DNA from 2 places in the Hydrogenophaga electricum genome. Region 2 is predicted to be linked to the other one. Evidence: riboswitches for the same ligand, from Rfam matches in the RefSeq annotation. Region 2 holds a riboswitch; the other holds the start of a gene.
What was found. A riboswitch is a leader RNA that binds a small molecule or an ion and turns the genes downstream of it on or off. The one in region 2 is predicted to bind S-adenosylhomocysteine.

Region 1 (5,627 bases), on a different contig from region 2:
TAGAACCCGGTGTCGGGAATGCCGAGCAGCTGGCGCACCAGGTTGTAGCTGCGGTGGTCGCGCGCGGGTACCGGCCGCAACGGCGGCGCTCCCGCGGCCACCCAGGCATGGGCCACCAACTCCGAGCAGTACAGCGCCGACGGATCGTCGGCATCGAAGCGGGCGTCGAACGGCGTGCGCCGCGCGTACTGCTCGCGCACGTGTTGCAGCAGGCGGTCGGTGTCCACATCGGGCGGCGGCGCGTAAAGCCCGAATATCTGGCCCGAATCGACGTAGCGCTCGTAAGGAATGCGCTGCACGCCGCGCCCCTCGTGGCCGGTGGCCGGGCCCTGGTCCGTCAGGCTGAGGTTGGCGTTGGTGTCGTAGACGAACACGCCGTCGGGCTCGACCGCGATCAGACCGATGTGGGTCCAGGGCATGAAGGGCTCGCCGAACAGGCCGACGAACAGGCCCGTGGCGCCCGGGTTGGACCACACCAGCACCAGGCCCGAAACGAGCTGGCCCGGGTCCGGCGCACGGGCGAGGTAGGCGGCGTCGGGTGCGGCCACCGGTCCGACCGGCGACGGGGTGCGCAAGCGGTAGGGGTCGGGCCCTTGTGCCGGATCGGCCCGCAGCTCGGCGGCCAGGGGCGGCGGCAGCGTGGCGCAACCGGCCAGGGCCAGCGACAGCCCCATCGCCCACGCCCCCAGCCTGCGCCGCACGGCGTGTGTCCTCAGAGGTTGGGGCCGAGCCAGCGCTTGAGGTCGGCCACGTCCACGCCGCTGCGCGCGGCCAGGTCCTCCACCTGATCGTCGCCGATCTTGCCGACGTTGAAGTAGGTCGACGCCGGGTGGGCCAAGTAGAAGCCGCTCACGCTGGCGGCCGGCGTCATGGCCAGACTGTCGGTCAGCGCCATGCCGATCTCGCTGGCGGCCAGCAGCTCGAACATGCCATGCTTGACCGAGTGGTCCGGGCAGGCCGGGTAACCCGGCGCCGGGCGGATGCCGCGGTACTTTTCCTTGATCAGGTCTTCGTTGCTCAGGGCCTCGTCGGCCGCATAGCCCCACAGGTCCTTGCGCACGCGCTCGTGCATGCATTCGGCCATGGCCTCGGCCAGGCGGTCGGCCAGAGCCTTGAACAGGATGGCGTTGTAGTCGTCGTGCGCGTCGAGGAACTGCTTTTCCTTCTTCTCGGCGCCGATGCCGGCGGTGACCGCGAACACGCCCACGTAGTCGGCCGTGCCGACGGGCGCCACAAAATCGGCCAGGCAGCGGCTGGGCCGCATCACGCCGTCGATGTCCTGCTTTTCGGTCTGCTGGCGCAGACCGTGCCAGGTCAGCACCGGCTGGCGGCGGGTTTCGTCGGCGTAGAGCGCGATGTCGTCCGCGTTCACGCGGTTGGCCGGGTACAGGCCGATCACCGCGTTGGCGGTCAGCCAGCGGCCATCGATGATCTTTTTCAGCATGGCCTTGCCATCGGCGAACACCTTCTTCGCCTGCTCGCCCACGATCTCGTCGTCGAGGATGGCGGGGTACGGACCGGCCAGATCCCAGGTCTGGAAGAACGGCCCCCAGTCGATGTACCGGGCGGCTTCGGCCAGATCGAAGTTCTTGAACACCCGCCGGCCGATGAACTTGGGCGCGGGCGGCGTGTAAGTGCTGAAGTCCACCGGCGTGGCGTTGGCGCGCGCCTGCGCCAGTGGCCACAGCGGCACGGCCTTCTTGTTGGCGTGCTGCTGGCGCACCTTTTCGTAGTCAGCGTTGAGTTCGGCCAGGTACTGCACCCGGCCGTCACCGATCAGCCCCTGGGCCACGCTCACGCTGCGCGAGGCGTCGGGCACGTAGACCACCGGGCCGGCGTAGTGCGGCGCGATCTTCACCGCCGTGTGCACGCGGCTGGTGGTGGCGCCGCCGATCAGCAGCGGAATCTGTTTGTCGCGGAAATGCGGGTCCTTTTGCATCTCGGCCGCCACCACCTGCATCTCTTCCAGGCTGGGGGTGATCAGGCCCGACAGCCCCACGATGTCGGCGCCCTCTTCCTTGGCCTTGGCCAGGATGTCCTGCCAGGGCACCATCACGCCCATGTTCACCACCTCGAAGTTGTTGCACTGCAGGACCACGGTGACGATGTTCTTGCCGATGTCGTGCACGTCGCCCTTGACGGTGGCGATCACGATCTTGCCCTTGCTGCGCACGTCGGCACCGGCCGCTTCGAGCTGGCGCTTTTCCTCTTCGATGTAGGGCAGCAGGTGGGCCACGGCCTGCTTCATCACGCGCGCGCTTTTCACCACCTGCGGAAGGAACATCTTGCCCTGGCCGAACAGGTCGCCGACCACGTTCATGCCGTCCATCAGCGGGCCTTCGATCACGGCCAGCGGGCGCCCGCCCTCGGCCTGGATGAGCTGCCACATCTCTTCCGTGTCTTCGGTGATGTGTTCGTTGATGCCGCGCACCAGCGCGTGCGTCAGGCGTTCGCGGATCGGCAGCGCGCGCCATTCGTTTTTCTTGCTGTCGTCCTTGGCCGCGCCCTTGGCGCTCTCCGCCACTTCCACGAGGCGCTCGCCCGCATCGGGCCGGCGATTGAGCACCACGTCTTCCACGCGCTCGCGCAGCTCGGGCTCCAGCTCGTCGTACACGCCCACCATGCCGGCGTTGACGATGCCCATGTCCATGCCGGCCTGGATCGCGTGGTACAGGAACACGGTGTGGATCGCCTCGCGCACCGGGTCGTTGCCGCGGAAGCTGAACGACACGTTGGACACACCACCGCTCACCTTGGCACCGGGCAGGTGCTGTTTGATCCAGCGCGTGGCCTCGATGAAATCGACCGCGTAGTTGTTGTGCTCTTCGATGCCGGTCGCGACCGCGAAGATGTTGGGGTCAAAGATGATGTCTTCGGGCGGAAAGCCCACTTCATCGACCAGCACGCGGTAGGCGCGCTCGCAGATCTGAATCTTGCGCGCGTAGGTGTCGGCCTGGCCCACTTCGTCAAACGCCATCACCACGGCAGCCGCGCCATAGCGCTTGATCAGCCGCGCCTCGTGCTTGAACTTCTCCACCCCTTCCTTCATGGAAATGGAGTTGACGATGCCCTTGCCCTGCACGCACTGCAGGCCGGCCTCGATCACGCTCCACTTGGACGAGTCGATCATGATCGGCACGCGCGCGATGTCGGGCTCGCCAGCGATCAGGTTCAGGAAGCGCACCATGGCGGCCTGGCTGTCCAGCATGGCCTCGTCCATGTTGATGTCGATGATCTGCGCGCCGTTTTCCACCTGCTGGCGCGCCACCGCCAGCGCGTCCTCGTAGCGGCCTTCCAGGATCATGCGCGCGAACGCCTTGGAGCCGGTGACGTTGGTGCGCTCGCCCACGTTGACGAACAGGCTGCCCTCGCCAATGAACAGCGGCTCCAGGCCGGACAGCAGCATGGGACGAACGGAAGCGGGGGCAGGGGCGGTCACAACGGTCATGGGGCTCACCAGGGAAGACATCGGGAACTGGTGAGCGCCGTTGGAAACCGGTGGGTCCGGCGGGCGGAGAACGCCCGGAACCTCAAGCCTGACGACCGCCGGCGCCAGCGGGTGGCGGGCAGCGCTGCAGCGCTCCTTGAGGAGCGGCGATTTTAGCGGTTGTCGCTCTCGTGCGCCTTGGCGAACGTGAGGATCACCTCGCGCACGATCTTGCGCTGCGGCGCGGGCAGCGAGAGGAAAGCCTCGAAGGTTTCGCGCTCCACGTAACCCGCCCCGTCCTCCCAGCGCTGGCGGCGCTCCTGCACCGACTGCCGCACCGCCACGCCAAAGCGCAGCACCTCGGGTTCGACACCGAGCCAGTCGGCCAGCACCTGCAGCTTGTCCTGCGACGGAATCGCCTCGCCGCGCAGCCAGCGGCGCACGCCCTGGAGCGTGACCGAACGCCCCCAGTAGCGCGTATTGAACTCACGCTCCAGCACCACCGGGCGCACGGGATAGCCCGCCTGCGCCATGGCGTCGCGCAACCGCTGGGCAAATTCCGCTTTTTCATTCATGAACAGAAACGTAGTAAGGCGTGCCATCAAATAGACACTTTCGGTTTGTTTTTGGATAAACTTTCTGTTCACAAAACCAGGGAAGAACAAGCCATGAACCGCTCACTGCTGCACCACCTGCCCGATATCGCGGCCTTTGCTCACCGGCACGCCCGGGACCTCATGACCCAGTTGGAGGACGCCCACACAGAGGCGGCCGATTGGCCCAACAGCGCGCGCGTGCACCTGCTGCGCGGCGACACGCTCAGCGCCATGCTGGGCTTGCTCGGCGGCCGGGGATCACAAGCCCCGCTGCGCGCGGGCATACCCCTGGTGTGGTTGGCGCAGACACTACCACCGGCGGTGGAATCGGCAGCGTCACCGCTGGGCTTCGTCCTGCACCGCGCCAGGGCACTGGCCGAACTGACGGTGAACCTGTTCGTGGCCCGTGAACTGCTGGCACAGCAGGGTGCTTTGGTCATCCCCATCGACACCGATCCGGAGCAATGCATCGCCCGCTTGATGAACACCGTCTTCGGTCATGTGCGCTCGCTGACGCACCCCCGAAGCCGGGAGCATGTCTACATCACCGGGCCGGGTGCCGCCGAGATAGATATCCGGCACACCAGCCCCAACTTGTGGAACGACCTGGCGCACACCTTCACCCGCCCTCGCCAACCGGTGCTGGTGGCGCCGGCTGACCCCGACTGGGCGGCCTGTGCGGCCGGACTGGACCGCCGCTGGATTTTGGTCCAGCCCGACGCGATGGACTTCGCGCTGCTGCGCGAGTACCTGATCGCCCACCGGGTTGAGCAGGATGGCGCCCGGTGGTGCGTGCACGAGACGGCACGGTGCTGGACCGTGCCGTCGTGAAGCGGACCGCTCGGCGGCCACCGCGCTGGCGAGCAAATTGCTTGTCGGGGGCATGTCCCTTTTGCCCCAAACTCTGACGGATGCCGCCCGACACCGGTGACTTGGCCGCGCCGACCGCCTGGCACGCCCAGGAGCTGCTGCTCATGCGCGAGGTCATGAAACTGGTCGGCCATCCGCGAGCTGGGCAACGTGATCGAACGCCTGGCGCGGCACCTGCCCGAGCAACCGCCCCCACACCCCGGCACCCATGGCCGCGGCGCCCAGAGCCTGGGGCTGACGCTGCGGCAGTTGGTACCGGTTGGGGAAGAAGGCGGGGTTGCGGTGAGAGGCGGACGTGGCGGCTTGGCTTGAAATGAACGCTGACGCACCCGATCTGTGACAGCATCCGTTTCATTCCCAGAGACTTGAGCGAAGTGACCCATGAAAACCATCGACGAAATGCTTCACCTGGCCTTGCTGACCCCGGACGAACACCAGCAGATCAGTCACTGGATCACGCAGGCCACGTCACCCGACGAGATTCTGAAAATGCCGCCCCTGCTGTGGCGGGCCGTCGAACGCGCCAGCGAGGTCATGGGCATCGACAACGACCTGACGCGCCCGCCGGCGCTGGATGCGGGCGATCTGGTTTGCTTGTAGGCGGCGCACTGGAGAAGCTACTTGCCGGCTCACAGGCCAAGACGGCGATGTGGGCATGTCGACCAACGGTTAGGAGCGGACGCTCAACGCAGAAGTCAGCGGCCGCCGTAGGCGGTCCGCTGCGTAAGCTGCCA
Region 2 (11,091 bases):
CCGGCCAGCGCCGCCACGCCCAGCACCAGGAACATGCGGCGTTGCCAGCCCGGGGACGTCATGCCCGCAGTCGGCGCACGAGCTCGAGGGTCGCCGCGCTCTGGTTCATGGTGTAGAAGTGCAGGGCCGGAGCGCCCAGCGCCACCAGGCGTTCGACCAGGCTGCTGACCACGTCGAGCCCGAAGGCCTTGATGGACGCCGTGTCGTCGCCATAGGCCTGCAGCCGCAGGCGGATCCAGCGAGGAATCTCCGCACCACACGCGTCGGAAAAGCGCATCAATTGCGTGGAGCTGGTGATGGGCATGATCCCCGGCACCACCGGTACATCGGCCCCCAGCGCCCGCGCCTCGTCGACGAAACGGGCATAGGCGTCGGCACTGTAGAAATACTGGGTGATCGCGGAATCCGCGCCCGCCCTCACCTTGGCCGCATAGGCCTTGAGGTCGGCCTCGGGCGAGCGGGCCTGCGGGTGCACCTCGGGGTAGGCGGCCACTTCGATGTGGAAGTCGCGCCCGGTTTCGGCACGGATGAAAGCCACCAGATCGCTGGCGTACTGAAATTCACCACCGATGCCATAGCCGCTGGGCAGATCGCCCCGCAGCGCCACCAGCCGCCGCACGCCCATGGTCTTGAGCTGCGCGAGCTGATCGCGCACGCTGGTCTTGGTGGCGCCAATGCAGGAAAAATGCGATGCCGCGTCCACACCTTCGGTCAGGATGGCCTTCACGGTGTCGAAGGTCCCTTGCTGCGTGGAGCCGCCGGCGCCATAGGTCACCGAACAGAACTCGGGCTGGAGCGCGTACAGCTGCTGGCGCACGGCGCGCAGCTTGTCGGCGCCCTCGGGCGTCTTGGGCGGAAAGAATTCAAAACTCAGGGGCAGGCCCATACGAAAAACTCCCGGTTGCCATCACCACCGGTGATGGCGCTGTCGAAATAGTCGCGGCAGCGCAGACCGTGATCGGCACAGGCCTGGGCCATGCGCTGCTGCACTAGGGCGTAGCTGGCGGGGTTTTTCACCAGCCCCCCTTTGCCGATGTGTTCAGGCTGCAACTCGAACTGCGGCTTGACCAGCATCAGCAACCCCGGCCCGCCAGCCTTGAGCAGCGGCACCAAGGCCGGCCAGACCAGCGTCTGCGAGATGAAAGACAGATCGCCGACGATCAGATCGAACGGCGCGGCGGCCGCAGCGCCGCCAGCAGCCACCAGCTGTGGTGCGGTCAAGTCGCGCGCATTGCACTTTTCGATGCAGATCACGCGCGGATCGTTCCGCAGCGAAGGATGCAACTGGCCCTGGCCCACGTCCACCCCGACCACGTGCGCCGCACCGCGCTGCAGCAGGCCGTCGGTGAAGCCACCGCTGCTCTGCCCCACGTCGAGGCAGCGCAGGCCCGCCACGTCGATGCCGCAGTGGGTGAGTGCCGCATCGAGTTTGAGTCCGCCGCGCGAGACGAAGCGCGATTCCGCCGTGTCCAGCAGCTCCAGATCCACCGTTTCGCGCAGCTCCTCGCCGTTCTTGGTCACCGTTTTCCAGTCGCCGCCGGGCAGGCGCCAGCGCACGCCCGCCGCGATCAGCCGCTGCGCTTGCGAGCGCGATGCGGCCAGGCCACGGTCAACCAGCAACTGGTCAGCACGCATGATGGGATGAAGAGATCTGATGCCAGGGCGCAGTGGAACCGGCTTGACCGGGCCACCAGCGCCACCCCCAGGAGGGTGACACCGAAGGCCGCGCGAGGGGCGTCCTCATGCTGCGCGGGGGATCAATACCGGTACGTGTCGGGCTTGTACGGCCCTTGCACCGGCACGCCGATGTAGGCGGCCTGTTCCTTGGTCAGGGTGGTCAGCTGGGCGCCCAGCTTGGACAGTTGAAGGCGCGCGACCTTTTCATCCAGGTGCTTGGGCAGCACGTAGACCTGGCCGACCTTGTAGTCCTTGGGCTTGGTGAACAGCTCGATCTGGGCAATGGTCTGGTTCGCGAAGCTGGACGACATCACGTAGCTGGGGTGGCCGGTGCCGCAGCCCAGATTCACCAGCCGGCCCTTGGCCAGCAGGATGATGCGCTTGGCCGGCTTCTTGCCGACCTTGGGGAAGATCACGTGGTCCACCTGCGGCTTGATCTCTTCCCACTGGCAGTTCTTCTCCAGCGAGGCAACGTCGATCTCGTTGTCGAAGTGGCCGATGTTGCAGACGATGGCCTGGTCCTTCATGGCCACCATGTGCTCGTAGCGGATCACGTCCTTGTTGCCGGTGGTCGTGACGAAGATGTCGGCCTTGTCGGCGGCGTACTCCATGGTCACGACGCGGTAGCCTTCCATGGCGGCCTGCAGTGCGTTGATGGGGTCGATCTCGGTCACCCACACCTGGGCGCTGAGCGCACGCAGCGCCTGGGCCGAACCCTTGCCCACGTCGCCATAACCGCAGACCACGGCCACCTTGCCGGCAATCATCACGTCGGTCGCGCGCTTGATGCCGTCCACCAGCGACTCGCGGCAGCCGTACAGGTTGTCGAACTTGCTCTTGGTGACCGAGTCGTTGACGTTGATGGCGCGCAGCATCAGCGTGCCCTTGGCCGACATCTCGTTCAGGCGGTGCACGCCGGTGGTGGTCTCTTCGGTCACGCCGATGATGTTCTTCAGGCGGCGGCTGTACCAGGTCGGGTCCTGCTTGAGCTTGGCCTTGATGGCCGCGTGCAAGATTTTCTCTTCCTCGCTCTTGGCCTTGCCCAGCGCCTTGATGTCCTTCTCGGCCGCGGCGCCCAGGTGCATCAGCAGCGTGGCGTCGCCGCCATCGTCCAGGATCATGTTCGGGCCTTCGGTCTTCGAGCCCTTGGGGCCGAATTCGAAGATGCGGTGGGTGTAGTCCCAGTAATCGACCAGGGTCTCACCCTTGACGGCGAACACCGGCGTGCCGTTGGCCGCAATGGCGGCGGCGGCGTGGTCCTGCGTGCTGAAGATGTTGCACGAGGCCCAGCGCACTTCGGCGCCCAGCGCCTGCAGGGTTTCGATCAGCACCGCAGTCTGGATCGTCATGTGCAGCGAGCCGGTGATGCGCGCGCCCTTGAGCGGCTGCTTCTTGGCGAACTCGTCGCGGATGGCCATCAGGCCGGGCATTTCGGTCTCGGCGACCTGGATTTCCTTGCGGCCCCAGTCGGCCAGGCCGATGTCGGCAATGACGGAATCGGCGTGGGGGGCAGGCGTGCGTGCGTTCATGTGGAAGGCTCCAAAAGCGACGTTGGGCAGAAAGCCACCGACGATGGGGAACCGGACTCACCTCACTCGTGCAGTGGATGAGCGTCGTTGCGAAGAAGGGATCCGAGCCTCACGCCCCGCGGCCGGTGAACTCCACCGGTGGGGACGCTGCAACGCTCCTCGGAATGGTGGAATTCTAGCGCAGGCAGGCTTTTCAGGCATCTGCGAAACTGGCGGCCCCTTATGAACCCGACGCCGCTTTCCGACTGGCCCCTGGCCGCCCGGGCCCGCATCCAGGGCGTGCTCACCGACATCGACGACACCCTCACCACCGGGGGTGCCCTCACGCCCGACGCGGGCGCCGCGCTGCAGCGTCTGCGCCATGCCGGCCTGCCGGTGTTCGCCATCACCGGTCGCCCGGCCGGCTGGAGCGCCCCCTTCGCGCTGGCCTGGCCGGTCGATGGCATCGTGGCGGAAAACGGCGCCGTGGCCTTCTGGCGCGGCAGCGATGGGGCCCTGTGCCGCGCCTATCAGCAGGACGCGCCCACGCGGCAGCGCCACGCCCGGCGGTTGCAGGCGGTGGCCCACGCCATCCTGGCCGAGCTGCCGCATGCGCGGCTGGCGCAGGACAGTGCGGGCCGCGAAACCGACATCGCCATCGACCACAGCGAATTCGCCCACCTGATACCGGCCGACACCGCCCTCGTGCAACGCCGGATGCAGGAAGCCGGCCTGAAAGCGACCGTCAGTTCCATCCATATCAACGGCTGGATCGGCGACCACGACAAACTCAGCGGGGCACGCTGGATCGTGCGCGAGCGGCTCGGGCGCGACCTGGACGCCGAGCGCGAGTGCTGGGCCTTCATCGGCGACTCGACCAACGACGCGCCCCTGTTCGCCCACTTCAGCCAGAGCATCGGCGTGGGCAATGTCGCGCGCTTTCTGCCGGCACTCACCCACCCGCCCCGTTACCGGACCGCCGGCGAACGCGGTGCCGGTTTTGCCGAAATGGTCGATGCCCTGCTGGCCGCGCGCGGCGCCCGGAGTCCGGCATGAGCGAGCACCCGCTGCCCCCGGCCCACTCGGGCATCGCCGGCACCGGAACGTCCGCCCCGCAGGCCGGCCGGGGCCTGGTGGCCATTTTCGGCTCCACCTTCTTCGAGCTGATCGGCTACTTCATGCTCATGCCCCTGCTGCTGCTGCGGCTCAAGGGCGACGGGCTGTCGACCTCGATGGCCGGGCTGTTCGCGGCCACGGGCTGGGTCGGCATCTTCGCCATCACGCCGTTCGCCTCGGCCATCACCCAACGCCTGGGCCGGCGCCCCACGCTGTGGCTGGCCGCTGCCGTGCCCGTGGTGGCGATCGCCGGCTTCCTGGCCACCGATGCGCTCGCGGCGTGGTTCGTCTTCGAGTTCATCTCGGGGGCCGCCTCCGGTCTGCGCTGGGTGCTGGCCGAAGCGGTGGTGGCCGAATTCGCACCCCCCCGGCAGCGCGGGCGCATGGTCGGCATTTTCGAAACCATGATCGGCACCACTTTCGTCATCGGGCCGGCGCTGCTGGCCGCGGTCGGCCCCCAGAGCCCGCTGGCCTTGTGGCTGGTGCTGACCTCGGTCAGCGTGGGCCTGGTCTGGAGCCTGCTGATTCCGCGCCTGCCGGCCGCCGCCGACCAGCACTCGGCACGCGTCGGTCTGCACGGGGTGTGGCAGGCCCTGCGTGCGCACCCGCTGATCATGACCATCGGCTTCGTGGGTGGTTTTTTCGAAAGCGGCCTGACCTCTCTGCTGCCGCTCTACGGCCTGGCGCTCGGGCTGGGCGCCGCCGCAGCCGCGCTGCTGGTGTCGGCCAGCGGGCTGGGCAGCGCCCTGATGATGCTGCCCGCCGGGCTGCTGGCCGACCGCCTCAGCCACCACCCGCGCTGGCCGACACCGGGCCGGGCACGCCTGGCGCTGATGCACGGCTGCGCCCTGGTCACCCTGCTGGCCACCCTGTTCATCCCCTTCGTCGCCGGCACACCCTGGCTGGCCGCGGTCATCGCCTTCGTCTGGGGCGGCGCAGGCGGCAGCCTCTACACCCTGGCCATGATCGACATCGGCTCGCGCGAAGAGGGCATCACGCTGGTCAACAGCACCGCCGTGCTGGTGCTGGCCTACACCCTGGGCGGGGTGCTCGCTCCGGCGCTGGGTGCGGCACTGCTGGACCTGTCGCCCGTGTTCGGATTTCCGGCCCTGCTGATCGCCGTGGCGCTGCCCGGCTGGTGGTTGCTGCGGCGCGCCCGCACCTGAGGCACGGCGCAGGGACAGTCAAGGGGCGGCGGAAGCACCAGTGGGTGCCGCGGCGGGTGCACGGTCGAGCAGGCGGTCGGCCAGGCCGCCACCGACCCACATGCCGCCCAGCGTCAGCCAGGCCGTCGTGGCGAAAATCGCGCCCCCGGTCATGCCGGCGCCCACCGCGCAGCCCCCCGCCAGCATGGAGCCGAAGCCCATGAAGATCGCCCCGATGATGTAGCGCGGCATGGTGTAGGCCCCGCCGAAACCTTCGAGCTTCCAGTCGCGGCCGACCAGCGCGCCCACCAGCGATCCCAGGAACACGCCGGGCATGAGCCCGAGGCCGAATGTCCAGGGTTTGCCCGGCTCGGCCAGCACGCGCATCAGCCATTCGGCCGAAGGCCCGCTGAAGGTCAGCCCCTGGATCTGCACCGGCTCGAAAGAATGCGCCATCACCTGGTAGGTGGCCAGCCAGGCCAGCGCCACCATCAGGCCCGTGCCCAGCCCGCCGACCCACTTCCAGGCGCTCCAGCCGCTGTAGTGGGCAAAGAAGCCGGCGGTCACGAGCCAGACGGCACCGAAGACCAGCCCGTCCAGCGGCCCGGCGCCGGCCAGCGCCAGGAGGCTGCGCGACGCCCCGCCCTCCACCACCCACCAGCCGGCGATGGTTTCCCGCAACGGCGCCAGCACGCCCCCCAGAGACGCCTGCGCGACGACGGCAAAGATCAGCCCCGACAACAGCGCCCGCAGGTTGCCGTTGGCCGACAACACCAGCAGCCGGCTGGCGCAGCCGCGGGTCATGACCATGCCGAAACCGAAGATCAGCCCACCGATCAGCGCCCCCGACAGGCTGCCGCGGGCCGACAACTGGCGCGCTGTCCCCACGTCGAGCCAGCCTGCCACGATGAAGCCCTGCACCGCCACCACCGCCGCCGAAAACGCCAGCAGCCAGACGGCCAGCTTTTCACCGAAGCGGCCGTGCCAGAACTCGATCACGGCGGCGCGCAGGCAAAAGCGCGAACGCTGGGCAAAGAAGCCAAAGCCCAGCCCCACCACCAGCCCGCACAAGGCCAGCACGGCAGGCTCCCCCCAACGCTCGATCCACGCGGTGGCATCCATTTTTTCACCATTAATTCAAATATCGGCAATTACGGATGTTATGACTTTCCACCCCCCGGGATCTCAGGTGCTTCCCGGATGAGCGCCCGATTCCGCCCACGCTTGCGCCAGATCAAGGGTCGGGAATCGCCACCGTGGCCCCGCTGCCGCAGGCACAGGCGCTAAGCTGACCGGCGGGCGCACCGCTTGCCGCCCGGAAAAGGAGCGTGTTTTTGGCAATTCCCTGGCTCACTGCCCTGAAAGTGATTCCCTGGGGGGACGTGATCGAACACGCCCCCAAAGTGCTGGCCGCCGCGCGGCAACTGGTGGACCGGCAGAACAAGCGCCCGGCGCCCAGCGCGGCCGACGCCGCCACACCGATACCGGTCGCCCCCGAACCGGACGTGCTGCAACGCGAGGTGGCCGCCTTGCAGCAGGACGTGCAGCGCCTGCAGCAGACACAGGACCAGCTCACCCGCACCGTGGCCGACCTGGCGGAGCAGAACACCCGGCTGGTCGGCGCGGTGGATGTGCTGCGCCGCCGCACCCGCCTGCTGCTCGCCGTGGCGGCGGTGCTGGCGCTGGGCCTGGTCTGGCTGGGCTGGCGCTGAGCCGCGACCGGATCAGTCGGGCGCCGTGTCGGTGGTCAGCGTGGCGTCGCAGCCGCGGCCCGCTGCGATCCAGCGGCGTGCCAGCGCCTGCAGTGCGGGCGCGGCCCAGCCCCAGCGCGGCCCCAGCAGCCCTCGCGCGTCGCTGACCGCTCCACAGCGGTAGAGCGACTGCGCGTCGCTCCAGCGCAAGGCTGCGCAGGCGCCGGCACGGCGGCGCGAGATCACCTGCCCCAGCGGGCACGGCTCGGCCAGGCAGCACACGCCGCACCCGTTGCAGGCAGCCCCCTCCGGCGGCTTGGCCGGCGCAGCGGGGTGAATGTGGATGACCTGGTGCAACACGGCCAGAGGGTAGCGCAATCATTGCCTGCCGGTCCGCGTCGCCAAGGCGATGCGGGCGGCTTGCCTTCGAGGGGCTTCATGCCTATGGTGCGTTTTCCACCCCACAAAGGAGACATCACCATGAGCCTCGCCCCCCGCTTTTCCGAGCTCGTCTCGGGCTACACCTTTTTTGAAAGCCCGCGCTGGCACGACGGCCACCTGTGGCTGTCGGACTTCTACACCCACCAGGTGCTGCGCGTCGACCTGCAGGGGCGGGTGGAAAAAATCGCCGACGTGCCCCAACAGCCGTCCGGCATGGGCTGGCTGCCCGACGGGCGCCTGCTGGTGATCTCGATGCGCGACCGCCGGATTCTGCGGCGCGAGGCAGACGGCCGGCTCGTCACGCACGCCGACCTGTCCGGCATCGCGAGCGGCCACGTCAATGACATGGTGGTGGACGCGCAAGGCCGCGCCTACGTGGGCAACTTCGGCTTCGACCTGATGGGTGGCGGTACACCCCAGACCGCCAGGCTGGCCCGGGTCGACCCCGACGGTTCGGTGCATGTGGCGGCCGACGGTCTGTACTTTCCCAACGGCAGCATGATCACGCCGGACGGCCGCACCCTGATCGTCGGCGAAACCATGGGCAACCGCATCTCGGCCTTCGACATCCAGCCCGACGGCCAGTTGGGCCCGCGCCGCGATTGGGCCTCGTGGGGGCCACTGCCCCCGCTGACCGACACGCCGACCGTGCTGGGCGCGCTCAAGGCGGCGCCCGACGGCGCCACGCTGGACGCCGAGGGCGCGGTGTGGTTCGCAGATGCGGTGGGCAACCGCGTGGTGCGCATGGCCCCGGGCGGCGAGATCCTCGAAAGCCTCTCCACCGGGGCGCAGGGCGCCTTCGCCTGCACGCTGGGCGGCCCCGACGGCCGCACCCTGTTCATCTGCGTGGCACCGGACTTCCACGAGCACGCACGCCAGGCCGCCCGCGAGGCGGCGATCTGGACCACCACGGTGAGCGTGCCGGGCGCAGGCCGGCCCTGACGCCCGGGCGGGGACCGACGAGGCCCCGCCTCAGCGCGCCAGCACGGGGGCGAGCACCTTGCCGGTGTGCGTGCCCCGTTGCACCACGCCTTCGGGCGTGGTGGCCGCCACGATACGGCCGCCGCCCGAGCCACCTTCCGGCCCGAGGTCGATGATCCAGTCGGCCTCGGCCATCACGTCCAGGTCGTGCTCGATCACCACCACGCTGTGGCCGCCATCGACCAGCCGGTGCAATACGCGGATGAGTTTTTCCACGTCGGCCATGTGCAGGCCCACCGTGGGTTCGTCGAGCACATACAAGGTGTGCGGCGCCTTCTGGCCACGGCGGCCGATGTCGTCGCGCACCTTGCTGAGTTCGGTCACCAGCTTGATGCGCTGCGCCTCGCCGCCGCTCAAGGTGGGCGAGGGCTGACCCAGCGTGAGGTAGCCCAGGCCCACGTCCTTGAGCAGTTGCAGCGGGTGGCTGATGGCGGGCATGCTGGCGAAGAACTCGACCGCCTCGTCCACCGCCATCTGCAGCACGTCGCCGATGTTCTTGCCCTTCCAGGTGACGGCCAGGGTCTCGGGGTTGAAGCGCGCGCCGTGGCAGACCTCGCACGGCACCTTCACGTCGGGCAGGAAGCTCATCTCGATGGTGCGCATGCCCTGCCCTTCGCAGGCCGGGCAGCGGCCTTCGCCGGTGTTGAAACTGAAGCGCCCCGGACCGTAGCCGCGCGCCTTGGCCTCCAGCGTGTCGGCGAACAGCTTGCGCACCGTGTCCCAGAAGCCGATGTAGGTGGCTGGGCAGCTGCGCGGGGTTTTGCCGATGGGCGTCTGGTCGACTTCGAGCACGCGGTCGACGGTTTCGCTGCCCAGCAGCTTGCTGCAGCCGGCCCAGACCGGTCGTGCGCCCTCGTTGTCCCACGCCTGGCGGCCGGCAAAGGTGCTGCGCTGGCTCACCGCTGCGGCCACATTGGTCAGCAGCACGTCGCGCGCCAGCGTGGACTTGCCCGAGCCGGAAACGCCAGTCACCACCACCAGGCGCTTCAGGGGCACGGCCGCATCGAGCTTCTGCAGGTTGTGCAGGGCGGCGCCGCGCACTTCCAGCCAATTCACCCCCGCATCAGGTGCAGGCTCACCCACGATCAAGGGAGCAGGGGCTGCGCCGGGCAACGATTTGGCGGGAGCGTATGAGGCGCCCGGCGCAACCCCTGATCCCGCAGCGGGCGCAAGCACCGGACGCCGCGCCTGCAGGGGATGCTTCATCGCATACAGCAGGTAGCGTCCGGTCAACGAATCGGCGCTGGCCGACAGGTCGGCCACCGTGCCCTGCGCCACCACCCGGCCACCGCGTTTGCCCGCGCTGGGCCCGATGTCGATGATGTGGTCGGCACGGCGGATCGTGTCTTCGTCGTGCTCCACCACCACCAGCGTATTGCCCATGTCGCCCAGCTTGTGCAGGGCGTCCAGCAGGATCTGGTTGTCGCGCGGGTGCAGGCCGATGGTCGGTTCGTCGAGCACGTAACACACGCCCTGCAGGTTGCTGCCGAGCTGGGCCGCCAGGCGGATGCGCTGCGCCTCACCACCGGACAGCGTGGGCGCGCCGCGATCCAGCGTGAGGTAGGCCAAGCCGACCTCTTCCAGGAACGCCAGGCGGCTTTCGATCTCGGGCAGCAGGTCGCGCGCGATGTCGGCTTCCCTGGAGGCCAGACCGCCAGTGGCCATCATGGCTTGCACCCAGGCGCGCACCTCACTGACCGACAGGCGCGCGATGTCGGTGATCGACACGCCGCCGAAACGCACCGCCCGCGCCTGGGCATTCAGGCGCGTGCCTTCGCAGCTCGGGCAGGCCTCGTCGGTCAGGTCTTCCACCTCGGGCTCGGCGAAGCTCTGCTCGCGGCCCTTCTGGTCATCGTCGCGCACCGAATCGTCCAGCGCCTTGCGCTGTTCGCGCGAGAGCTTGACGCCCGTGCCCACACAGTCGGGGCACCAGCCGTGCTTGCTGTTGTAGGAGAACAGGCGCGGGTCCAGCTCGGGGTAACTGGTGCCGCAGACCGGGCAGGCGCGGGTGGTGGAGAACACCTCCAGCGTCCCCAGGTTCGCGGTCGACCGGCCTTCGGCCAGCGCGGGCGCCAGCCCGTCCAGGTCGGTCAGCAGGTGCAGCGTGCCCTTGCCCAGTTCCAGCGCCTTGGCCAGTTGCGTGCGCAGCCAGGCTTCGTTGGCCGGGTCGACCACACCGTCGGCCACCGGCAGTTCGATGGTGTGTTCCTTGAAGCGGTCGATGCGCGGAAACCCGGTGGTGGGCAGGAACTCGCCGTCTACCCGCAGGTGGGTGTAGCCGCGCGGGCGCGCCCAGTCGGCCAGCTCGGTGTAGACGCCCTTGCGGTTGACCACCAGCGGCGCCAGCAGACCAATGTGGCGGCCGCGGTAACGCGTGAGGATGGCCGCGGCGATGCTTTCCGGGCTCTGCGGCATCACCGCTGCGCCATCGTGCACGCAGTGCTGCGTGCCCAGCTTCACATAGAGCAGGCGCAGGAAATGCCAGACCTCGGTGGTCGTGCCCACGGTGGACTTGCGACCACCGCGCGAGAG

Region 1: linked by a shared signal. The riboswitch ahead of metH (methionine synthase) and the one ahead of ahcY (adenosylhomocysteinase) in region 2 are both predicted to bind S-adenosylhomocysteine.

The regions. Positions count from the first base shown of each region.
Region 1 covers NZ_BSPB01000077.1:2,318-7,944, reverse strand. Annotated here, with positions in the region: gene QQK43_RS21555 (hypothetical protein) at 1-701, opposite strand, end outside; gene metH (methionine synthase) at 713-3,448, opposite strand; S-adenosyl-L-homocysteine riboswitch at 3,474-3,592, opposite strand; gene QQK43_RS21545 (transcriptional regulator) at 3,601-4,002, opposite strand; gene QQK43_RS21540 (hypothetical protein) at 4,096-4,854, shown strand; gene QQK43_RS21535 (hypothetical protein) at 5,275-5,493, shown strand.
Region 2 covers NZ_BSPB01000009.1:28,196-39,286, forward strand. Annotated here, with positions in the region: gene metF (methylenetetrahydrofolate reductase [NAD(P)H]) at 59-886, opposite strand; gene QQK43_RS07920 (TlyA family RNA methyltransferase) at 871-1,635, opposite strand; gene ahcY (adenosylhomocysteinase) at 1,758-3,206, opposite strand; S-adenosyl-L-homocysteine riboswitch at 3,279-3,373, opposite strand; gene QQK43_RS07930 (HAD-IIB family hydrolase) at 3,429-4,241, shown strand; gene QQK43_RS07935 (MFS transporter) at 4,238-5,467, shown strand; gene QQK43_RS07940 (YeeE/YedE family protein) at 5,486-6,568, opposite strand; gene QQK43_RS07945 (hypothetical protein) at 6,775-7,158, shown strand; gene QQK43_RS07950 (hypothetical protein) at 7,171-7,497, opposite strand; gene QQK43_RS07955 (SMP-30/gluconolactonase/LRE family protein) at 7,618-8,520, shown strand; gene QQK43_RS07960 (excinuclease ABC subunit UvrA) at 8,551-11,091, opposite strand, start outside.